3 regions of the Macrococcus sp. GL_134 genome follow, and region 2 is predicted to be linked to each of the others. Evidence: predicted binding sites of a transcription regulator. Region 2 holds the regulator's gene; each other region holds the start of a gene.
The links. Region 2 encodes CtsR, which represses protease genes until heat stress. Its sites were predicted from a motif close to ATGGTCAATAAAGGTCAAACA; they were not measured.

Region 1: a site for CtsR is predicted at 4,704-4,724, ahead of clpP (ATP-dependent Clp endopeptidase proteolytic subunit ClpP). Genes of this name have one in related genera too.
Region 3: a site for CtsR is predicted at 6,549-6,569, ahead of clpB (ATP-dependent chaperone ClpB). Genes of this name have one in related genera too.

The regions. Positions count from the first base shown of each region.
Region 1 is NZ_CM174409.1:535,388-543,722, forward strand. It holds gene AC3IPL_RS02855 (gluconeogenesis factor YvcK family protein) at 1-848, shown strand, start outside; gene whiA (DNA-binding protein WhiA) at 851-1,801, shown strand; gene AC3IPL_RS02865 (hypothetical protein) at 1,892-2,476, opposite strand; gene AC3IPL_RS02870 (alkaline phosphatase) at 2,548-3,927, opposite strand; gene clpP (ATP-dependent Clp endopeptidase proteolytic subunit ClpP) at 4,065-4,658, opposite strand; tRNA gene AC3IPL_RS02880 (tRNA-Arg) at 4,874-4,945, shown strand; gene AC3IPL_RS02885 (hypothetical protein) at 5,024-5,326, shown strand; gene AC3IPL_RS02890 (glutaredoxin family protein) at 5,316-5,582, shown strand; gene AC3IPL_RS02895 (sugar-binding transcriptional regulator) at 5,707-6,732, shown strand; gene gap (type I glyceraldehyde-3-phosphate dehydrogenase) at 6,766-7,779, shown strand; gene AC3IPL_RS02905 (phosphoglycerate kinase) at 7,863-8,335, shown strand, end outside.
Region 2 is NZ_CM174409.1:1,906,884-1,915,218, forward strand. It holds partial or broken gene AC3IPL_RS10085 (ATP-dependent Clp protease ATP-binding subunit) at 1-2,204, opposite strand, end outside; gene AC3IPL_RS10090 (protein arginine kinase) at 2,217-3,224, opposite strand; gene AC3IPL_RS10095 (UvrB/UvrC motif-containing protein) at 3,225-3,605, opposite strand; gene AC3IPL_RS10100 (CtsR family transcriptional regulator) at 3,623-4,081, opposite strand; gene AC3IPL_RS10105 (NupC/NupG family nucleoside CNT transporter) at 4,286-5,509, shown strand; gene AC3IPL_RS10110 (LutC/YkgG family protein) at 5,549-6,238, opposite strand; gene AC3IPL_RS10115 (LutB/LldF family L-lactate oxidation iron-sulfur protein) at 6,238-7,671, opposite strand; gene AC3IPL_RS10120 ((Fe-S)-binding protein) at 7,668-8,335, opposite strand, start outside.
Region 3 is NZ_CM174409.1:609,317-617,651, forward strand. It holds gene AC3IPL_RS03260 (hypothetical protein) at 1-41, shown strand, start outside; gene AC3IPL_RS03265 (fumarylacetoacetate hydrolase family protein) at 97-996, shown strand; gene AC3IPL_RS03270 (YisL family protein) at 1,105-1,479, shown strand; gene AC3IPL_RS03275 (alpha-amylase family glycosyl hydrolase) at 1,601-2,989, shown strand; gene AC3IPL_RS03280 (CoA-disulfide reductase) at 3,017-4,348, opposite strand; gene AC3IPL_RS03285 (DegV family protein) at 4,345-5,199, opposite strand; gene AC3IPL_RS03290 (Cof-type HAD-IIB family hydrolase) at 5,217-6,023, opposite strand; gene AC3IPL_RS03295 (metal-sulfur cluster assembly factor) at 6,121-6,432, shown strand; gene clpB (ATP-dependent chaperone ClpB) at 6,586-8,335, shown strand, end outside.

The sequences.
Region 1 (8,335 bases), 660 kb from region 2:
TGGATATACCTGCGCCGGGAGATATCCGCAATGTGCTTGCAGCGTTAAGTGATGTCGAGCCGATGCTCGAAAAGCTGTTTCAGTACCGTTTTGATTCCAATACGCTTGGAGGGCATCCTGTTGGGAATTTGATGTTGGCAGCTATGTCGGATGTGACAGGTGACTTCGGCCATGCAGTGCGTGAACTGAGCAAAATATTGAATGTCAAAGGGACGGTTATCCCTTCTACCAATAAGAGTCCCATATTAAATGCTATTATGGAAGACGGAGAAATTGTAGTAGGTGAATCTCTGATTCCACTTAAAAATAAACGAATTGATTCAGTATTTTTGACGCCAGCTAATATTAAACCGATGAAAGAAGCCGTCACAGCACTTTTGGAAGCGGATTTGATAGTTCTTGGACCAGGCAGCCTCTATACAAGTATTATCCCAAACCTGCTGCTTGATGAACTGGCACAGGCAGTGCTGGATAGCGAAGCAAAGAAGCTCTATGTAGCAAATATTATGACACAGCCCGGAGAATCCACTGGATATTCTGTGGCTGATCATATAGAAGCGATACATAAGCATGTCGGCGCGCCGTTCATACAATTTGTTATTGCCAATCATAAGACAGTCAATAAGAAAATATCTTCGAATTATGCAAGAAGGAATTCGACTTTTGTCAATTGTGATACACTGAGAGTGAAATCGATGGATATCGAGATGATTACGAACGATCAGCTGGTGCACGTCAATAAAGATTACATGGTCAGACATAATAATGAAGTACTTGCAGATATGATCTATGAGCTTGCCTTATCTGAGATAAGCACGATTCAGGTCACTCAGAGAGAGGAAGATTAACAGTGTCATTTGCATCTGAAATGAAAAATGAATTAACACGTATTGAAGCGGACGACTGCTGTAATAAGGCGGAACTCGCTGCTTTAATACGTATGAATGGAAATTTGAGTATTTCAAACAGGGAATGGGTCATCAATGTACAGTCTGAAAATGCGGCTATTGCAAGACGAATTTTCTCATTGATCAAAAAAATATTCGGTGTGGAAATAGAACTGCTTGTCCGTAAGAAGATGAAGCTCAAAAAGAATAATGTCTATATATGTCGGATCAAGACGAGAGCAAGAGATATTCTCTCTGAACTCGGTATATTGGTGGATGGGACATTTCTTCACTCAATTGATGAGGCTCTCGTCGAAAAAGACTGTTGCAAGAGGAGTTATTTGAGAGGCGCATTTCTGGCGGGAGGGTCTGTCAATAACCCTGAAACATCCTCCTATCATCTAGAAATATTCTCACTGTACGAAGAGCATTCACGAGATTTGACGAAGCTGATGAATCTGTATGGCCTCAATGCCAAAACACTTGAACGAAAAAAAGGATATATCAGTTATATGAAGGAAGCAGAGCGTATTTCTGATTTCTTAAGTTTAATTGGTGGTTATCAGGCACTGCTTAAATTTGAAGATGTCAGAATTGTCCGTGACATGCGCAATTCAGTCAACAGACTTGTTAACTGTGAAACAGCGAACTTGAATAAAACGATTGGTGCGGCCATGAGGCAAGTAGAGAATATAGAATTCATTGACAAGGAAATAGGGATTGATGAACTGCCTGAGCGGCTGCGTGAAATTGCACGGCTGCGTGTACTTCATCAAGATATTTCATTGAAGGAATTAGGAGAAATGGTGTCGACCGGTATTATCTCAAAGTCAGGCGTCAATCATCGTCTAAGAAAACTTGATGAAATCGCTGATAAACTGAGAAACGGCGAACACATCGAATTCAAGAAATAACAGAATACACACTCTGGATAACGAAAAACCAGCTGAAATTATTTCTTTCAGCTGGTTTTTTATACAGCAATGAACTTGTTGAATCAAATTTTACTGCTGTTTAAAGGCCTCGAATGACATAAATGATTCTTTAGGGATTTCAAAACTGTCAGGCGTCCGATGATTAACCGCGTTAATGGCAGTATGCATCAGCAGTTCCCGTTGATAATCGAACTGGCGTTTACCGAACTCTTTGACATAGCGTTCATAAGCTTTATAATCCCGATCTTTTTTGTTCAGACTGTTCAAGTATGCTGCGTCATCTTCATGCATCTCATAATGAGGATAGGTAGGGTTGCCATTATTCTGCTGTTCAACGGAAACATGTTTCGGATCCGCTGTAATAAATGTGCCGTCATCCAGCATATACATACTCAGATTGTTGTAGGTAATTTTTAATATCGCATGAAATGTATGGCCTTCACCAGCAGGTTTCGTAGGAATGCCGTGACCCGTATCTTCTGTATAGATCATAGTGTCATTATCCAATACTTTTACAGTTTGGTTGACGTTTGTTGTTTTTAGCTTTGTCAGCGGATAGGTCTTCACGTGCTGTTGTGTCTGCTGTTTGTCGATAGTTCCCGACGCACATCCCGTCAACACAAGCAGGATGATGATGTTTATTATGTATTTCATAAGGATACTCCTTTAATCATATAAATAAGTCTGAGACCATTGTCCCAGACTTAAGTGAAACAAGTCATGAATTATTTCAAGAATTTAAAAATTCGTTTGGCACTGTCGGTATTATCCATGTTACCTCTCCATAAATCGCTGCCTGGACCATAACCGTATACATTAACATCTTCACCAGTATGTCCGCCTGTTGTCCAACCTGTATAACTTCTCGTATCGACAGGACGTTCAAGCGCATCTTCAATGGCAGTTGCATTTTTAGCTGCTACAGCATCTTTAACTGATTTAACTTCATCCGCAGTCAATTCGAAACCAATATTTTCTTTGAGAATACTGTCTACGTCAGCACCATCTTTCATCAGCTGAGCGCGTAAGTATTCAGGGGTGTGTTTCATCTGTTTGATAGGTTCTACGAAGAAGTTATATTCGTCGCGCGCCCCGATAGAGAAACCGCCTGTTGAGTGGTCAGCTGTTGTGATGACGAGTGTATTGCAATCGTTTTTTGCATAGTTGATAGCTTCCTGGAATGCAAGATCGAAGTCTCTCATTTCGCTCATCGCACCTGTAATATCGTTAGCATGGCCGGCCCAGTCAATCTGTGAACCTTCGACCATCAAGAAGAAACCATCTTTGTCTTTGCTCAATTTTTTTAGGGCAGTAGATGTCATCGTTTTTAATGATGGCATATGAGCATCACGGTCAATCATTTTCGGCATGCCGCCAGGTGAGAATAGACCGAGAATCTGTTTGTCTTTTGAATTAGAGGCTGCTTTTAGCAATCCTTTTTTAGTGCTGACATATTTGTAACCATCGTTCTTGAATTCTTTGATCAAGTTACGGTCGTCACGTTTAAAGTAATTTTTTCCGCCGCCTAATATCACATCTACTTTGTGTTTACCGTTGATCATTTCATCGAAGTAATCATCAGCAATGGCAGACATGTTCTTACGTGATTCATCGTGCGCACCGTAAGCAGCAGGTGTTGCGTGAGTCACTTCAGAAGTCGCTACTAATCCAGTAGATTTTCCGACTGCTTTTGCCTGCTCTAAAACAGTCTTGACAGGCGTCTTATCATTATCAACAGCAATGGCATTATTGTATGTTTTGACACCAGCACTCATAGCTGTTGCAGCAGACGCTGAGTCCGTGATGTTTTCGTGCTCATCTTCAGGAATAGTACGCTGAGTTCCAAGTAGATAACTATCGAATGAAACTTTGTCTAAACCTTTTGTCTGTGGTTTGTCCTGCATATAACGGTAAGCCGTGTTGTATGAAGGTCCCATGCCATCACCGATCATGAAGATAATATTCTTTGGAGTCTGTTTGGATGATACTTTACATGTCTTGGCAGCTTCTGCTGTTTTAGAGTGCAGCGACGCAGCATTAGGCATTGATGATAAGAAGAGACCAGCAATAACAGATGACGCGATGACCTTGTTAAAAGTTTTCACGGAATAATTCCTCCTAAGTTTTATAAGTACAACAATAATCTATCAATTATTTGTAAATTATATTCAGTTGTTGTGTAAAAAGAATGTAAATTTTCATAAAAAAAGCTGACAGTGATTAAACTGTCAGCAGATCATTGTTATTTATTTGTTTCTGTTGGGTTCATAACGTCATCAATCAAGCCGTATTCTTTTGCTTCTTCAGCACTTAAGAAATTATCACGGTCCGTATCTTTTTCGATTTTTTCGATAGGCTGACCCGTGCGTTCTGATAAAATACGATTTAATTTCTCACGAGTTTTCAAAATATGACGGGCAGCGATTTCAATTTCAGTAGCTTGTCCTTGAGCACCACCTAATGGCTGGTGAATCATGACTTCAGCGTTCGGCAGTGCAAAGCGTTTGCCTTTTGCGCCGGCTGCCAAAAGGAATGAACCCATTGAAGCTGCCATCCCGATACAAATCGTTTGGACGTCTGGTTTGATATGCTGCATCGTATCATAGATTGCCATACCGGCTGTCACGCTGCCGCCTGGTGAGTTGATGTATAAGTAGATGTCTTTTTCAGCATCTTGCGCCTGCAGGAACAGCAATTGAGAAACGATTGAATTCGCAACGTTATCGTCAATTTGTGAACCAAGCATAATAATGCGGTCTTTTAGTAAGCGGGAGTAGATGTCATAAGCACGTTCTCCTCGGTTTGTTGTTTCAATGACTGTTGGGATTAAATTCATTTGTAAATCCTCCTTGATAATAGGTTTAGCTATAATATACTATGGAAGGTCAAAAATAGTCAAAAGATAAACTTCAGCTTTCAAAAATTATTTTTCTATAGGTATCTACCCTTTATTCATACGAATTAAAGATGACAAAAGTTTATTACATAGCATAAATTGTATTATTGCATATTTATCTTTTTTAAAAGTATCGTTATAATAGAATTTATCATGCCCTCGTGGTGTAATGGATAACACATAAGATTCCGGTTCTTAAAATGGGGGTTCGATCCCCTCCGAGGGCGTAACTAAAGGTCTGCAGTGATGTAGGCTTTTTTCTTTTGTTTTTGGGTATAGTTAAAAAAAACAGAGGAGTTGACGTGATGATGAATGTAGAACGTTTGGAATTTGTGATTCTTTATGAGCTGAAAAATGGGACGGTGCTCGCTGACTTCTTTGGCTGGATTGATGTCAATGTGTTAGAAGGTACTTTAAGTGCGATGAAAGAGCAGGGGTTTTTATCCGGCGAAATAGTTGATGAAGATGTTGTTGTGTTGAAAAACATTGAAATTACAGAAGCTGGACGTCTGAAGCTCGAAACGATGCTGCACGATAATGAGTTCGAGGCAGATTATATTGACAATTATAATAATAAGCAATTAAAGGACTGGGTTTATGAGCAGTAATAATCAGCCGCTTGAACTAATCATGTATACACAGCCTCACTGCAGTCTGTGTGATGACGCCAAAATTCAACTTGAAGCTGCAAGGGAAGAAATTCCTTTTACTTACCGTGAAATTGATATCAATCAGGATGACGAATTGATGGAACGATGGCAGATCAGGGTCCCGGTTATTACATATCAAGATGTCATCATTCAAGAAGGAATCATCGATTTTGTAACTGTTGTTGAAGAACTGAATAATTTGATTAAAGACTGAAGTTATTTTCTTGCATTAATTGTCTGCTCTTGTTATGATGAATTTGTAGCGAGAGTACTTTTTTGTCCCATGCGGGTCGATTTGTGTCACGGTAGGGTCACTCTTTGTTGCAAGGAGGACGTCAATGGATAATATTCTTGCAGTACAACAGCGACTGATTCCTGATTTAATCGAAAAAATGTATCGGCGATTTAATATTTTGTCTACTATATATCAGCTTCAGCCTATAGGGAGGCGGGCCTTAAGTGAGCAACTTAATCTTACGGAACGCGTACTGCGGACTGAAGTGAATATATTAAAGGACGGATATTTAATTGAGATTCATTCAAAAGGTATGACGGTCACTTCAGATGGTGAAGATGTTCTTGAACAGCTATCACATTACTTGAAGAGCTACGGTAATTTAAGTGCCATTGGTCGACAGCTTAAAGAGATGTATCGACTTAAGAAAGTCATGGTGGTCAAAGGTAATGCAGATGATGACAGCACAGCTGCTGATAAGCTTGGCAGTGAAGCGAGTCGTTGTCTGCAGGAGATACTGGTACCTGGTATGGTCGTCACTGTTACTGGTGGATCAACAATGGCCAGTGTTTCTAAGCATCTGACACCGATGCCATTTGAGGTGAAGTTTACACCTGCTCGTGGCGGACTCGGGGAGCACCTGCAGCAGCAGGCTAACAGCATTGTTGCGAGCATGGCGGCTAAAACTGACGGAACTTATGAAGTGCTGTATGTTCCGGACTTAGTCAGCGATTCAACCTATCACAGTCTGCTCAAGGAACCTGCAGTGAGTAAAGTTCTGCAGCAGGTGAAATCAGCGGAAGTAGTGATACACGGGATTGGAGATGCCATGAAGATGGCTGAACGCCGGTCAACATCACCTGACATTAAAAAACTGCTGATGGATAAACAGGCGGTCGGTGAAGCTTTTGGTTATTATTTCGATAAATCGGGTAATATCATTCATAAGGTGCGAACAATCGGCCTGCAGCTCGAAGATCTTCCAGCGAAACAGCATATTGTTGCTGTTGCGGGCGGCAGGAGTAAAGCTGAGGCGATAGAGGCTTATTTGAGAATCGCACCTGAACAGACTATCTTAATTACAGACGAAGCAGTAGCAAGTTATTTATTAAAGGTTAAAAGCCTTTAAAAATATTAATAGAAATAAAGGAGGCCATTATTCATGGCAGTTAAAGTAGCAATTAATGGATTTGGACGTATCGGACGTTTAGCATTCAGAAGATTACAAGAGGTTGAAGGAATTGAAGTTGTAGCAGTAAACGACTTAACAGATGACGAAATGTTAGCTCACTTACTTAAATATGATACAACTCAAGGTCGTTTCAAAGAAGAAGTACGTGTCGTTGACGGTGGTTTCCTTGTTAACGGACGCGAAATCAAATCATTTTCTAATCCAAAACCTGAAGAACTTCCATGGGGAGATCTTGACATCGATGTAGTGTTAGAATGTACTGGATTCTTCACAGACAAAGAAAAAGCACAGGCTCATATTAAAGCAGGCGCTAAAAAAGTATTGATTTCTGCTCCAGCGACAGGCGACTTGAAAACAGTAGTTTACAACGTTAACCATGATGTTCTTGACGGTACAGAAGAAATCGTATCAGGTGCTTCATGTACAACTAACTGCTTAGCGCCAATGGCTAAAACATTACATGACAAATTCGGCATCATCGAAGGCTTAATGATGACAGTTCACGCATTCACAGGCGATCAGAACACATTGGATGCACCACATCCAAAAGGTGACTTCCGTCGTGCGCGTGCAGCAGCTAACAACATCGTTCCTAACTCAACAGGTGCAGCTAAAGCAATCGGTTTAGTTATTCCTGAACTTAAAGGTAAACTAGATGGTTCAGCACAGCGTGTACCAGTACCAACTGGTTCTATCACTGAGTTAACAACAATCCTTGAAAAAGAAGTAACAGTTGAAGAAATTAACCAGGCGATGAAAGAAGCAACTAACGAATCATTCGGTTACACTGAAGATGAGATTGTTTCTTCTGATGTTATCGGTATCACTTACGGTTCATTGTTTGATGCAACTCAAACTCGTGTCATGACAGTTGGAGAACACCAAATGGTTAAAACTGTAGCTTGGTATGATAATGAAATGAGTTACACTGCACAATTAGTGCGTACATTAGAATACTTAGCAAAGCAAGCTCAAGCTAAATAATATTTGCTTAATTGAGTAAGCGGGAGAAGATACGCTTCTCCCGTTTATTTTTATGATCACTATCTAAACTGGAGGCATACAAAATGGCTAAGAAGATTGTTTCAGATCTACAACTCAAAGACAAAAAAGTTCTTGTACGTGCAGATTTTAACGTTCCGATGAAGGATGGAGAAATTACTAACGATAATCGTATCGTTGAAGCTGTTCCGACAATTAAATATATTGTGGAACAAGGTGGTATTCCGATTATCTTCTCTCATTTAGGAAAAGTCAAAACAGAAGAAGATAAAAAGAATTTATCGTTACGACCTGTAGCAGTTCGCTTAGCTGAATTATTAGGAACAGAAGTCGGCTTTGCAACTGAAACTCGCGGTGAGAATTTAGAAGCAGCAGTAAGCAACTTAAAACCTGGTGATGTGTTCTTAGTGGAAAACACACGGTTTGAAGACGTAGATGGCAAAAAAGAAAGCGGCAATGATCCAGAACTTGGCAAGTACTGGGCGTCACTTGGTGATGTGTTCGTCAATGATGCATTTGGGACAGCCCATCGTGCCCA
Region 2 (8,335 bases):
TTCAGACGTTTGGCAAGATCTTCAACCATCAATGTGACAATTTTTTTCAAGTGATCTTTTTCGAGCTTATGGAAGACGATGATATCATCCACGCGGTTCAAAAACTCAGGACGGAACTGGTTTTTCAGTTCATCCATCATCGTTTTACGGATTGTTTCGTAATCCGGACCGACATCACTTGCACCGAAACCGACAAACTTGCTGTCTTTCAGTTCCTGTGCACCGACGTTCGAAGTCATAATGATCACCGTATTACGGAAATCAACTGTACGGCCCTGTGAATCTGTCAGGCGACCATCGTCCAGTACTTGCAGCAGCATGTTGAAGACATCCGGATGGGCTTTTTCGATCTCATCGAACAAAATAACTGAGTAAGGTTTACGACGTACTTTCTCAGTCAGCTGACCGCCTTCTTCATGACCGACATATCCTGGAGGTGAACCGACTAAACGTGACACACTATGTTTCTCCATGAACTCACTCATGTCGACACGAATCATCGCATCTTCTTCACCGAACATCGCTTCAGCAAGTGCTTTCGCAAGCTCTGTCTTACCGACCCCGGTTGGTCCTAAGAAGATGAAGCTGCCGATTGGACGCTTCGGATCTTTCAGGCCGGCCCGTGCACGACGCACAGCTTTTGAAATAGATTCCACCGCATCAGACTGACCAATGACACGGTCATGCAGGATTTCTTCAAGATTTAATAGTTTTGCTGATTCAGTTTCAGCGATTTTGTTCAATGGAATACCTGTCCACTGGGCAACAACCATTGCAATATCATCTGCTGTTACTGATGATTCAGTCTGACCCTGCGCTTTTTTCCATTCTTTTTTCGTTTCATCCAGCTGTTGTTCAAGCTTGGATTGTTTATCGCGAAGTGCTGCAGCTTGTTCGAATTCCTGAGAATGAACAGCTGAGTCTTTTTCTTTTTTGACCTGTTCAAGCTCTGTTTCCATCTCTTTTAAGCTTGGCGGTGTAATATGGTTACGCAGTCTGACTTTTGACCCTGCTTCATCGATTAAGTCGATGGCTTTATCAGGCAGGAAGCGGTCAGAAATGTAGCGGTCACTCATTTTGACGGCTGCTTCCAGTGCTTCGTCTGTAATCGTAATTCTATGGTGAGCTTCGTAGCGGTCGCGAAGACCTTTGACGATTTCAATGGCGTCTTCAACATTCGGTTCGTTGACTGTAACCGGTTGGAAACGACGTTCAAGCGCCGCATCTTTCTCGATATATTTGCGGTATTCTTCGAGCGTTGTCGCACCGATACATTGAAGTTCGCCGCGGGCAAGCGCTGGTTTTAAAATATTCGAAGCATCGATGGCACCTTCCGCACCGCCTGCACCGATCAATGTATGAAGTTCATCGATAAATAGAATAATATTCCCTGCAGAATGGATTTCTTCCATGACTTTTTTCAGACGTTCTTCGAATTCACCGCGGTATTTAGTCCCAGCAACGACAGTTCCCATATCAAGACTCATCACACGTTTGTCCTTCAATGTTTCCGGTACTTCGTTGTTGACGATAGCTTGTGCCAGACCTTCGACGATTGCTGTTTTACCGACCCCGGGCTCACCGATCAGTACTGGATTGTTCTTCGTCCGACGGCTTAATACTTCAATCACTCTCATGATTTCGCTGCTGCGTCCGATAACTGGATCCAGCGTTCCGTCTTTAGCGATGACTGTCAAATCGCGTGCCAGACCATCAAGTGTTGGTGTGGCCTGTGATTTAGCAGATTGTGAGTTTTTAGCGCTCATTTCGGGGCTGCCTAGTAATTTCACGACTTGTGCACGTGCTTTTGTAATATTCAAGTCAAGGTTTGCTAAGACGCGTGCTGCAACGCCTTCGTTCTCGCGGATCAGACCTAGTAAAATATGCTCTGTACCCACGAATGAATGGTTAAGTTTGCGTGCTTCATCCAATGACAGTTCAATGACTTTCTTAGCTCGTGGTGTATATTGAATAGTTCCTGACATTTCAGAACCGTGACCGATCAACTGTTCTACTTCAGTGATGATCTTTTCTTCAGTGACATCGAATGTCGCCAGTACTTTTGCAGCAATACCTTCAGGCTCTTTGACAAGACCTAACAGTAAGTGCTCTGTACCAATATTATTATGCTGTAATCTAATCGCTTCTTCCTGCGCATGAGCAAGCACTCGCTGCGCACGTTCTGTTAATTTTCCAAACACGATATATGTCCTCCTTTAAAGATGTTCTCTTAACATCTTTGCTCGTTTTTCATTGACGGTTAAATCTTCATCTATTGTTGCTAAAAATGGCGGCTGAATCGCAACCATCAGCTCGTTGAATCGGAACGGCATCTGTTCAACAATACCCATATCGATACCCATTTTCAGTTCACTTAATCTTAAACTTGCTTCTTCAGCAGTGATGAGCTGGGCATACTTCAAAATGCCGAGACTTCTATTGACGCGGTCTGCAGTCTCGATATAATCGTAATCTTTCAAGCGTTGCCGCATGCCTTCTTCTTCACTGATAATCTGTTCGACAATCTGCTTCAAGTCTTCAATAATCGCTTCTTCTGTCTTACCGAGCGTCAGCTGATTGGATACTTGATAGACATGGCCGAGCGCCTGCGTCCCTTCACCGTATATACCGCGGATCGTATAGCCGAAGCGGTTGATTGCCTGGGCAATACGGCTCATCCGGTTCATAATGGATAATCCCGGGAGATGCAGCATAACGCTTGCACGTAGACCAGTCCCAATATTCGTCGGGCATGTCGTTAAATAACCGAGCGTCTCATCAAAGGACAACGTCAGCTTCTCATCTATCAGACTATCCACTTCCAGCGCCTTAGCATAGAGCTCATCAAGCGATAATTCGCGGCCGAGCACTTGAATACGAAGATGATCTTCTTCATTGACCATAATGCTGACTGACTCATCATCATTTAAAAATACTGCTCCGTGATTCTGCGTCAACAGTTCTTTGCTGACCAAATGTTTGACCACAAGCATCAGCCGTTCATTATTATTCAGTTCACTCAGCCGCACTTCTTCATAATGAGGTTTGAGCACATTCGACACTTCGGCAAGTACGGCTTCTGCTGTGTCGTCATCGTACATAAGCGGATGAACAAAATTTTCAAGGTTTCTGGCAAGACGGATGCGGGAGCTTAAAATAATAGGTTTCTCCGATTCCTGCTGCATCCAGTCGCTGAGTGTGTGACTTAAATGTTTATCCAGCATTTATTCCGCCTCACTTTCCTTCAATGCTTTAATTTCATCTCTGACAAGAACAGCCTGTTCAAAGTCTTGAACTTCCACCAGTTCTTTCAGCTGCTGCTCAAGTGTTTCAATTTTCTTCTTGCGAGCAATCTTCTCGGCAGATTTAAGCGGAGCTTTTCCGATATGCTTCTGATTGCCTGCCTGCACGCGTTCTACAATGCGGGGCAAGTAGGTTTGAAAGGTGTCGTAGCACGTACTGCAGCCGAATTTGCCGATATGCAGCGACTCACGCAGTGTCAATCCACAGTTCGGACACACTTCCTGGCGACCATTGATTTCTCCGGAAGCCAGAAGATGCTTGAGCAGTTGGTTCATTGTGAATTCATCTTCGTTATAGTTCATCTATGTTCTCTCCCTTACTACTGATATTGAATGACAGTCAGTACATTCTTCAGTATATTGGCACGAATACGATCTCTGTAAGGAATATCTACAAGCAGTGTATCCCGGTGGAGCGTCACTGATAGCAGCCGTTTTTCGCGTCTTGTAATCAGTTCATTTTGATATAAACCTTCTATGATATGTTCAGCATCCTGCTGAGAAATCTGGTTACCTGTCAATTCTTTCAGATGATTGATAAAAGCGGACTGGTTGCTGGATTCAATTTTTGTGATGCGTATATACCCGCCACCGCCCCGCTTACTTTCAATCGCATAGCCATGCTCATTAGTGAATCTTGTTTTGATGACGTAGTTTAATTGAGACGGGACGCAATCAAATTTTTCAGCAATATGTGCACGTTTAATTTCAACAACATCGCCGCTTTGTTCGAGCAGCTGTTTTAAATATTGTTCAATAATATCCGACATATTTTTCATGACTTCACCTCTTTTTGACCATCTTTGACTTTATTATATGGCCTATCTACTTCAAGTGCAAATAATATGTTTTTATCTGCTCTTTACATTAAATTGATAAACAGTTAGTGAATGATTAAAATTTTTGTACCGCTTTCATTATAATTGTAGTATGATATTAAAAGCGAAAAAAATAGAACTTATCAAATAAAGAGGTGTCTTACATTGAATTATATTATTGGTATTATTGGTCTGGCTGTCTTCCTGCTCCTTGCCTGGGTCATCAGTTCAGATAAAAAGAAAGTCAGATGGCAGTATATCGGCCTGATGATGGTCATTCAGTTCCTGCTTGCCTTCCTGCTGCTCAAAACGCCGTACGGTATTAAATTTGTCGGCTGGCTTGCCACTGGATTCGGCTATTTACTAGGATACGCAGAACAAGGTGTGAACTTCGTGTTTGCTGGTCTTGAAAATCCTGCTGTCGGTGATCAGCCTGCTGCATCAACATTCTTCATGGATGTACTGCTTCCTATTACATTCATTTCAGCACTGATCGGTATTTTGCAGTATCTCAAAATTTTACCGTTCATCATCAAATACTTAGGTCTTGCGATTTCTAAAATTAACGGTATGGGTAAACTTGAGTCCTACAATGCAGTCGCTTCAGCGATTCTTGGTCAATCTGAAGTATTCATTTCACTTAAGAAGCAACTGCCTTACATTCCGAAGCATCGTCTGTATACATTGACAGCGTCGGCGATGTCTACTGTTTCATTGTCCATCGTTGGTGCTTACTTCTCAATGATTAAGCCGGAGTACGTCGTTACGGCGATTGTACTGAACTTATTCGGTGGTTTCATCATCGCTTCTATCATCAATCCTTACCGGGTATCTGAAGAAGAAGAGAATGATGTGATTATGACAGACGAAGGCGAAAAGCAGTCATTCTTCGAAATGCTCGGTGAGTATATTCTTGACGGTTTCAAAGTAGCAATCATCGTCGGTGCGATGCTGATTGGTTATATCGCATTGATTGCTATGCTGAATGGTATCGTCGATGCATTCACACCAGGAGACATGAATTTCCAGACAATCCTTGGTTATGTCTTTGCACCACTTGCTTTCTTAACAGGTATCGCTTGGGATGATGCGGTACGTGCAGGTTCAATTATGGCCACTAAACTCGTATCTAACGAGTTTGTCGCGATGCTGGATGTTCAGAATATCGTCAACAATAAAACAGGTGAGTTATCTGAACGTGCCATTGGTATCGTTTCAGTCTTCTTAGTATCATTTGCCAACTTCTCATCTATCGGGATTATCGCTGGTGCGATTAAATCGCTGAATGATAAGCAAGGTGATGTTGTCGCTCGTTTCGGTCTTAAGTTACTCTACGGTGCGACGCTTGTCTCATTCATCTCTGCGACTATCGCAGGCTTCTTCCTGTAATAAAAAAAGCTTCGAAATCAATTGATTTCGAAGCTTTTTTTAGTAGTCCTCTACGATGATATAAGTCGCTTTGATCGGCCCGTGGACACCGACCACCAGCTTCATTTCAATATCTGCAGAATTGGACGGACCTGTGATCAAGTTGATGCATGTCGGAAAATCTGCATCGTTGTTTCTCTGGTCAATCTGCTCTGCTGCCTGTGTAAACCGTGGGACTATTGTCGACTTCGGAATAATCGCAATATATGTAGCCGGCAGCAGGCTGACACTGCGACCCTTCCCTTTATCTGCGTACAGCACTACTGTCGCACTTTCAGCAAGTGTCACATCACTGAAGGTGATACCGATATTAGCGCGTTCTGCAACCTCGATATTCTCCGCACCTTTTGCCTCATCCCAGATGAAAGTATCATACTGTTTCAAATCAATATTCAACTCATCAAAACGAGGATCATTCCAGGCGATGACCTCTCCACCGCCGTATGTGGCAATGACACGTGCAAGCACCTCATTCACGTCACTTGAACGGGTCTCAATGATATCTGTATGGATGGCAATACTGTGCTGTTTCATCACCTCTACCAGCTCATCCTGTGATAAGCCCGCTAATGTCTTATCCTGCGGTCTGAACTGCCAGTCCGGCTTGGTCACCTGTCTAGGCATAGGTCTTGATAAGTTCTGGCTGATATTCTTAAGAAATCGATCTTTATTGTGAATAGTTCCTGTCATTAATCCTTACCTCTTTTCAGCCGGTTTTTCATCCAGTCTCTGAAGTTCTCATCATCAGGCATCGGGAAATCTCTCGTATCCGTCCATGCACGGAGCGGTTTCGGCCCTTTTGTAATCATATGCACTTCTTTATTCTCAAATGGAGACATCAAGGATGGTGCCATCTTTGTACCGTACTTGAAAAGTGTCGCCTGCGAAGCCCCTACTCCGAACCCTTTCATGACAAGACGTTCCGCCATTGGGGTCATCTTCTTTTCCTCGGCGATAACCTGGCGATGCTTCAGCAGTAAATCATGGAGCGGAATCTTCACGGGACAGGCTTCTGTACAGGCGCCGCATAATGTTGACGCGTACGGCAGTTCGCTGTATTCCTCGTATCCACCGAGTAGTGGAGACAAGACAGCGCCTACCGGTCCCGGATAGATGGAGCCGTACGAATGACCGCCGACCTGACGGTACACTGGACAGACATTGACGCAGGCCGCACAGCGGATACACTGCAGAATAGACTGAAACTGTGTCCCCAGTATTTTGGAGCGCCCGTTATCTACGATGACCAGATGAAACTCCTCCGGTCCGTCGATCTCATCTTCAGCACGCGGGCCCGTAAGCGTCGTCACATAGCTTGTCAGCCTCTGTCCTACCGCACTACGCGTCAGCATAGAGACCAGCACTTCCATCTCACTATGGCTCGGCACGATACGTTCCATACCCATAACTGTAATCTGCGTCTTCGGCAATGTTGTCACCATGCGCGCATTTCCTTCATTTGTCACAAGTGTAAAGGAACCGCTCTCAGCGACCGCGAAGTTACAGCCTGTGATGCCGACATCTGCACTTAAGAACTCTTCACGCAGCTTCTGGCGTGCAAAGAGCGCTAAATCTTCCGGCTGGGAGGTACGGTCATATCCTAGCTTGTCATGGAAGACAGCCTGAATCTGTTCCTTATTTTTGTGAAGTGCAGGCGCCACAATATGAGAAGGTGGATCGTGATCATCAACCTGCAGAATATACTCCCCAAGGTCAGTCTCAACGACTGAACAGCCGACTGCTTCCATCGCCTGGTTCAGTCCGATCTCTTCAGTGACCATTGATTTTGACTTAGCGACCTTCTTGGCATTTTTGTCTTTCAGCACTTGCTGGACATACTCGTTTGCTTCTTCAGCCGTTTCTGCAAAGAAGACATGCCCGCCGCGCTTACTGACGTTCTCTGCCAGCATATTAAGATAATAATCCAGATTTGCGAGGGTGTGCTGACGAATCTCCTCGGAGTGGCTGCGCCATTCCTCCCAGTTCCCGAGCTCTTCCTGTGCCTTCAGCTTACGCTCACGCAGACGGTCCTGTGCACTCGATACTGCACCTCGCATAAACGTATCTTTAAGTTCTGTCTTGACCGCTTTTTTGAATGTCTCCTCACCAATTTTCATGCTCATAATGTGACCGCCTCCACTTGATTATTGAGAATCTCAACAATGTGGACCACCTTAACATCTGCGCCGCGTCGTTTCAGCCTGCCAGAGATGTTCATCAGACAGCTGGCGTCACCGCCGACCAAATAATCTGCGCCACTCTCTAGGATACAGTCCACTTTCTCATCAACCATCTCGCCGGATACGTCGTGCATCTTAACTGCAAACGTGCCGCCGAAACCACAGCAGTTATAGTATTGGGGCAGCTCAACCACTTCCAGTCCTTCTACTTCAGCAAGTAATTTCTTCGGTGCTGTCACATTGCCGAGCAGCCGCGTCATATGACATGATGGATGCATCGTAGCCTTACCCGTCAACTTCGCCCCGACATTTGTGATCCCCAGGACCTCAACAATGAACTGTGTGATTTCATAGGATTTATCTGCTAGACGCTGTGCCCGCAGCTGCCATACCGCATCGTCTTCAAATAAGTGCGGATAATGTTTGAACATTGTAATACAAGAACCTGACGGACTCACGACAACTTCCGAGTTCTCAAATGCCTTGATCATATTTTTAGCTGCCTTTTTGGCATCCTGAACGTAGCCGGAGTTATAGGCAGGTTGCCCGCAGCAGACCTGGGAACCAGGAAAATCGACTTCACAGCCCAGTTTTTCAAGCAATTCTA
Region 3 (8,335 bases), 740 kb from region 2:
TATTATTCAGTTATTTCAGAAAGTCTTCAATAAATACATGATAAAAATTCAAATATTCTGTATAATATGAACAAACACAGAAGGAGTTGTGCCAATATGAAATTTCTATCATTTGAGTATCAAGGTCAAAAAACTTATGGCGTCAAAGTAAAACGAGAGGAAGCAGCATGGATTCTACCGAAAGTATTTGAAACATTCGGTGAAGGTGATTATCCAGAGACACTGCTTGCCGGCCTTGAACAAAATGTATCAATCGATTTTCAGGAAGCTGTACGAAAAGTCGTGGTACAGGCTGAACAGAGTGATGAGAAAGCACAATACAAAGCCAACTTCAGCGACATCAAGTTTTTACCACCCGTTATACCGACAAACAATGTGATTGCTGTTGGTCGTAACTTTGCTAAACACGCTGAAGAATTAAATAATCGTGTCGATCGACTGTATGTCTTCACAAAAGCCCCATCCAGCTTGATCGGTGATGGCAATGAAATTCCACTGCATAGCGACATTACGAATTCTCTGGATTATGAAGGAGAGCTGGGAGTCGTCATCGGAAAGTACGGTCATAAAATCCCGAAAGGTATGGCGCTCGATTATGTATATGGCTATACAATCGTCAACGATATTACAGCGCGTGACCTGCAGAAAGAACATGCACAGGCCTTCTTAAGCAAGAGTCTGCTAGGTGGTTGTCCAATAGGTCCTTATATCGTCACAAAAGATGAACTGCCGACTCCAGAGAATGTCAATATTGTGACGAAAGTCAATAATGAAATTCGTCAGGACGGTAGTACGAGTGAAATGATCTTAAAAATCGATGACTTAATTGCAGAGATTTCTAAATATATCGCCCTGCATCCTGGTGATGTCATTGCGACTGGAACACCAAGCGGCGTAGGAGCAGGAATGAATCCTCCAGTATTTCTGAAAGCAGGAGACGAAATTAAAGTAACGATTGATGGCATTGGGACATTAGTGAATACAATCAGTGAATAGTTTCATGTAGGACAGAGAAGAATAATCACTTCTCTGTTTTTACATGTCAGGAGTATGGTAGAATATAAGAGATTACAACAAAAGGAGTTGACAATAATGATCACAGGAATGTTACATCTGCATATTATAAGCTGGGTTGCAGTATTAATTTTATTTTTTGCAGCATACGAAAACTTTTCAGACCGTCTAGGACCAAGCAAATATTTCAAACCGTTACATATGGTGCTGAGACTGTTCTTGCTGCTGGCCTTAATCAGTGGAGCGTATATATTCTTCCAGGCTTCGGATAACAATGCCGCATTGTACGGTATTAAATTCCTTTTAGGATTGATTACAATCGGCCTTGTGGAAATGACATTAGCACGTAAGAAAAAGAAGAAGTCATCTAGAAATTTCTTCTACTTAACACTGCTCTTTGCATTAATTACGTTTGGACTTGGTGCGTATTTACCATTAGGACCAATTACCGCATTGTTTAACTAACAAATCTGCTCAGATGAGCAGGTTTGTTTTCTGTGTGAATGTTATGAACATTTTATGACGTTGAACACAACTCATGGCTGTTCTAGTATAATCGAAGTATTAACTGATAAGAGGGATTGCTATGAAAAAAATATTAATGCTGCTTTTGGTGCTCCTTATTGTACCAAAGCCTGTATTTGCTGAAACACAAGTACCGCCAAGAATTTATAGTCTCGTGATTGACCGTTTTATGAACGGCAATGAGAAGAATAACCTGCACATTCATAATGACGGAGATGATGATCTTCCTTACGGCGGTGACTTTCAAGGAATCAAAGGTAAGCTGGATTACATTAAGAATATGGGCTTTGATACCATTCATCTATCTCCAGTTTTTGACCATCAGGAAAAGGATTACTTAGGCTACAAAGTGACTAATTATGATACGGTTGATGAAATATACGGCGGAGAAGAAGACTTCAAACAATTAATCACAGCGGTTCATGATCAGAATATGAAAATTATTGTCGATATGCCGGCAGTAGTGACTGAAGGGTATACGGCGGCAGAAGACACAGAGATGACGACTGTACAGCAGCAATACTATAAAGATCAAGAGATCATCGATCTAGAAAATCCCACTAATCAGAATCGGTACAAAAAGAAAATGGAACAGTTCACTGAGCGTTATGATGTAGATGGTCTGTCCATGTATGTGATGCAGCAGACTATTGACAGTGACAAAATATTCCCGGACGACATACTGACTATCGCGATTCAGCCGGAAGGAGTATCTTCTAGTCATTTTGATTATATTCAAAAAGAAGAAACGACACATAAGCTCGCGAATGCTTTTAAAACGACAGATAAGGAAATTCCTGTCACATATGATGACAATGAGCTGCTAGCAGCGGATCAGTTCTTCATGCCGCGATTGACAAAATATGCAGCGGACGAAAACATGTTCCCTGGCACGAGAATCAAGCAGTTGATGAGTTACTTAATGATTCAACAGCATCCGATCAGCATGACTTACGGCACTGAAATTGCAATGAACGGTGACAGTATGCCGGATATGCATCAACTGCTGGACTTCAGAACAGAAAAAGAAGTGACTGACTATTTAGCCGACACGTCTGCTGTTTACAAAAAATATAATGAATTGTTTGATGGCAGTGCAAAAGTGATTCACAATGAGCATGGTAATCAAGTGATCTATTATGATACGGAAGATGTTGATTTTGTATATAATGTCAATGATTCCAGTAAAGCAACTAATATTGAGCTGGGTGAAGATGTAGTGAAGCCCGGCAAAATGCTGAGTGGCCTACTGATTGGCGACAGCATCCATTCGAAAGAGGGGGTGTCACATTTGATTATTAACCGTGAAGAAGCAGAATTGTATGCAGTCATTGATGAACGAGGACTAAACAATACATACCTCTATGCAGCAGGAGCCATTGTTATTTTATTTTCAGCCTTCATCATTACAGTCGCAAGACGTTCAAAGAGAAATAAAGCCAGTAAATAATAGATAAACGGTCCTGATGCTTAAGTATCAGGACCGTTTATCTGTATGGGCTCTATATCCGATCATATTGACGATGTCTTTCGGTGAAGAATAGGGAGGGGCATAGGCGATTTCAATATCTTTGAAATCATCTACGGTTGCACCGAGTCCCATTGCTGTAGCGATAATGTCAATCCGTTTATCGACACCTTCCTGTCCAAAGACACATGCACGGAGCAGCTGTCTGTTATCTTTCCTGTAATAGACAGATACAGAAGTGACACGTGCATCAGGCAAATAATTGGCATGATTTTTCTGCTGATAGTTAATATGTTCATAGTCGTATGATTGCAGTGCGGACTCACTGATGCCGACACTGGCAATCGTATAATCGAAGAAACGAACGATGTTCGTTGCGAGAAGTCCTTTGAAAGGCTGTTTATCGCCGCTTAAATTCCCAGCAATCAAATTGGCGGCGCGATGTGCTCCCCAGGCAAGCGCAACAGTCGTTTTGTCCTTTGTATGACGATAGAATGTTTCTATCGCATCACCTAGCGCATAGATGCCGTCAATGCTGGTCTCGAAGTAGTCATTCACTTTTATATAACCGCGGTCGTTCAATTCAATGCCGCTGTCAGTCAGAAATTCTGTATTTGGTGTTATACCAATCGCTTCAATGATAATATCAAACGATTCTTTGTGACCGGACTTAAAGGTCACTTCATTACCGTTTAATTGAGCCAGTTCATCACCGAGTATTAAGTGAACCTGCTGTTCGACAATAATATTTTTGAGTAATGGGATGAACTGCTGATCCATCGCTTTCATAATGTGTTCGCTGCGGCTGGTCAAAGTCACATCCAAACCGCGGTGTTTAAAGTTTTCGACCATTTCCAGTCCAATATAACCCGCACCGATAATCAATGCTTTTTGAACATGATGACTGTCGATATATTGTTCGATGGCATCCGTATCTTCAAGGTTACGAAGTGGAAATACGATGGATGAACCTTGCGTCGCTGCCATAGAAATAGGGCGGCAGCCGGGACTTAATACCAGTGCATCGTAGTTATCTTCAAATGATTCATCGCTGTCATGATTGTAGACTGTCACTGTACGGCGCTGTGGATTGACTGCTGTGACTTCATGTTTCGTTTTCACTGTAATGTTCTTTTGGTCATTGAATGAATCAGGAGTGGCCTGCAATAGACGCTCACGCTCAGTAAATACTTCGCCTAAGTAATAGGGAAGACCACAATTAGCAAAACTCATGTCACGGTCTTTTTCATAGATATTAATCTGAGCATCCGTCAGCATTCTTCTAATCTGCGAAGCTGAAGTGGCCCCCCCTGCAACTGCTCCGACGACTATGATTTTCAAGAGATGTCCTCCTTATAATAATATAAGGCAATAGTTCCTTGACCTGTATGCGATGAAATGGTAGGTCCCAGTTCCTTGATGACATGGTGGACTGGACCACACTCTTTTTCTATGATAGCCAGCAACTGCTCTGCACCTTTCATATCATTGGAATGGCTTATGAATACGCGAGTTGCAGTAAGGTTCTGACGGTCATTTTTAATCTGAGCAGCCATTTCGTTGAATACTTTCTTTTTACCGCGATACTTACCGATCGGTACGAGTTTGCCCTCTTCAACATGCAGCAGCGGCTTAATATTGACGAGTGACCCCAAGAATGCCTGTCCTCTGCTTAAACGGCCTCCTTTAGCGAGATAATTCAAATCTTCTACTGTAAAGAGGTGGACAATACGTTCGTGCATTTCATGAATGCGATGGACAATGTCATCTTTTGAGAATCCGTCATCTCTCATCTTGACGATATCTAAAATCTGCATACCGAGTCCGCTAGATGCAGAATGAGAATCAATAATTTCAAGGTCTAAATCGGGATACTGTTCACAGATCTGAGCCTTAACCATGACTGCAGACTGATAAGTTCCACTGAGTCCACTGGAGAACGCATAATAAATTGCTTGTTCATGATTTTCCGCGATTTCAGTGAACAATTCAGTCATCTGTTCGATGGATACCTGGCTCGTCATCGGTCTTTTGCCATTGTTGATTGCGTCATAGACTGTTTGATTATCAATTTCAAATTGGTCTTTATAATTATGCTCACCGATAGCGACTGCCATCGGTAAAAAATCAAGTTTGTGCCGGCTGATTTCCTCAAGAGTCAAATCGCTCCCACTATCTACTATAATACGCATGTGATTCCTCCTTAAAATTAATAAAAATAGTGATTAAGAAATTTACCGATTCCATCATCATTGTTTGATTCAATCACTTGATCGGCAAGTTCTTTAAGTGGCTGGATGGCATTACCCATAGCAACTCCTGTTCCTACATACTCTATCATTTCATTGTCATTATCTTCATCGCCAAATGCAATGATGTTTTCACGTTTAATATCAAAGTATTTTGCCACATAGTCTACACCTACTGCTTTGTTGATTCCTTTTTTGACAATTTCTATGACTGGATAAGGAGCACCCCAGCGCCGATGTTCAATGCTTTCAGCGTAAATTTCATTTAAGTGATGACGAATCGACGGTACATACTGCTCTTCCGCTTGAATGAGAATACTTGTCGGTCCTTCAGTTAAATTCTCTGTTAAATCTCCTGTCGTGACAAGTGGGTGACCCATGGTGAATCCTTCAAACAAATATTCATCGTGATAATGAAAGAATACATTGTCTTTAACTTCTGCAATAATGTTTTTAATATTCAAATGTTTGACTTGAGAAAATATTTCCCGCGCAATAGCTAAGTCCAGCGTTTCATGTACTTGTTTAAAAGACATATCCCCGGGGTGATGAACGAATGCACCGTTAAAATTCACGATAGGTGTTGTCAGTTCCAGTTCCTGATAATAAATTTGACTCGATCTATAAGGACGCCCAGTTGAAATGATTACTTTATGACCATCTTTGATTAATGCCTGTATCACTTGTTTTGTGTAAGGAGAAATTTTCTTTTCGTCAGTCAATAACGTCCCGTCTAAATCAAGACAGATTAAATGCTTTTCTTTCATTGTACCTGTTCCTTTCTATCTAATAGTATTATCATATCATTTAATTGGCTGTATGAAAGTTTTTTGATATAGTAAGAATGAAGAGGAGTGATAAGCAATGGAAGAAGCTATGAAAGATAGCATTTTAGGTGCACTTGAAAATGTCATTGACCCTGAATTAGGAATAGACGTTGTCAATCTTGGCCTTGTATATAATATCGATATGGATGAAGATGGTATTGTCACAGTTGACATGACATTAACGTCAATGGGCTGTCCAATGGGGCCGCAGATTATTGACCAAGTCAAAACAGCTCTTGGTGAATTGCCGGAGATCAAAGAAACACAAGTCAACATCGTCTGGAATCCACCGTGGAACAAAGACATGATGAGCCGTTATGCTAAAATTGCATTAGGTGTCAGTGGCTAATAACGACAATAACAGTAATGATGACGAATCTCTGGATTCGTCTTTTTTTGATTAAATCATGAAAAAACAGGGCAAATTAATTGTATGAAAGAGCAAATGGTATTATAATTTGGTTAAAGGTCAAATATAGTCAAATTATTAAGGGGTGACAAGATGAACATTGAGAATATGACTTATAATGTACAATCAGCAGTAGAGTTTGCTCAGAATGATGCAATAGCACGTCAACTGCAATCTATTGAACCTGAAAGTTTACTGCTGTCCTTTACAAATGATACTGACAGTATGCTGTCGACAGTATTTGAACGAGCAAATTTGAATGTGACAGATTACACTAAACAATTAACTGAAAAATTAACAACTATGCCGCAGATTAGCGGTGACAATGTCCAGTATGGTCAGTACTTGAGTGCTGGATTAAATCAACTTCTGCAACAAGCTGACACTGTTAAGAACGACATGAACGATGATTATTTATCCGTTGAACATATCATTGTTGCGGCAATGGATGTTCACCAACTGACAACACAGTTTATCGGCAATAAGGCAGAAGTCATCAGAGAAATCATCAATCAAATTAGAGGAGGAAACCATGTGACTACACAAAATCCCGAAGTCCAATATGAAGTATTAAAAAAATATGGACGAGATTTAGTAGAAGAAGTGAGAAACGGCAAAATGGATCCTGTCATCGGTCGAGATGAAGAAGTTAGAAATACTATTCGTATATTAAGCCGTAAAACAAAAAATAATCCGATTTTAATCGGTGAACCCGGCGTTGGTAAGACGGCAATTGTAGAAGGATTGGCACAGCGTATTGTACGTAAAGACGTTCCCGATTCTCTACTTAACAAAACTATTTTTGAACTTGATTTAAGTGCGCTTGTGGCAGGTGCCAAATTCAGGGGAGAATTTGAAGAACGTCTGAAAGCCGTGCTGAAAGAAGTAAAAGAAAGCAATGGTGAAATCATTCTGTTCATCGATGAAATTCACATGCTGGTAGGTGCAGGTAAGACAGATGGTGCAATGGACGCAGGTAACATGCTGAAACCAATGCTTGCGCGTGGTGAACTGCACTGTATCGGTGCAACTACTCTGAACGAGTATCGTCAGTATATCGAAAAAGATTCTGCGCTTGAACGGCGCTTTCAGAAAGTACAGGTCGCAGAACCTGATGTAGAGGACACCATTTCTATATTACGAGGTCTTAAAGAACGGTACGAAGTACATCACGGGGTGAGAATTCAGGATAGAGCATTAGTAGCAGCTGCAGAATTATCTGATCGCTACATCACTGATCGCTTCCTGCCAGACAAAGCTATTGATCTTGTGGACCAGGCATGTGCAACGATCCGTACAGAGATGGGCTCTAAGCCGACTGAACTTGATGCGGTCAATCGGCGCGTGCTGCAACTCGAAATCGAAGAGAAAGCATTAAAAAATGAGCAGGATACCCAAAGTATGAACCGCTTAAAAGAACTGCAGAAAGAATTAGCAGACGAGAAAGAGAAACAGCAGATTTTAACTGCAAAAGTTGATAAGGAAAAAGCTCAGATACAAGTTGTCCAGGAGAAACGCAGCGAGCTTGATCAGTATCGTCAACAGCTTGAAGATGCTCAAAACAACTATGATTTAGCTAAAGCATCAGAACTGCAGTACGGCAAAATCCCTCAGATTGAAAAAGAGCTGGCTGAACTTGAAGAAGAATTTCAGGAAGAAACAAAAGGAACTGATCGATTGATTCGAGAAGTCGTGACCGATGAAGAAATTGGCTATATCGTGTCTCAATGGACAGGTATCCCTGTGAGTAAATTAGTTGAAACAGAAAAAGAAAAATTACTTAAACTGGCTGATATTCTGCATGAACGGGTAGTCGGTCAAGATGAGGCAGTAGATTTAGTGG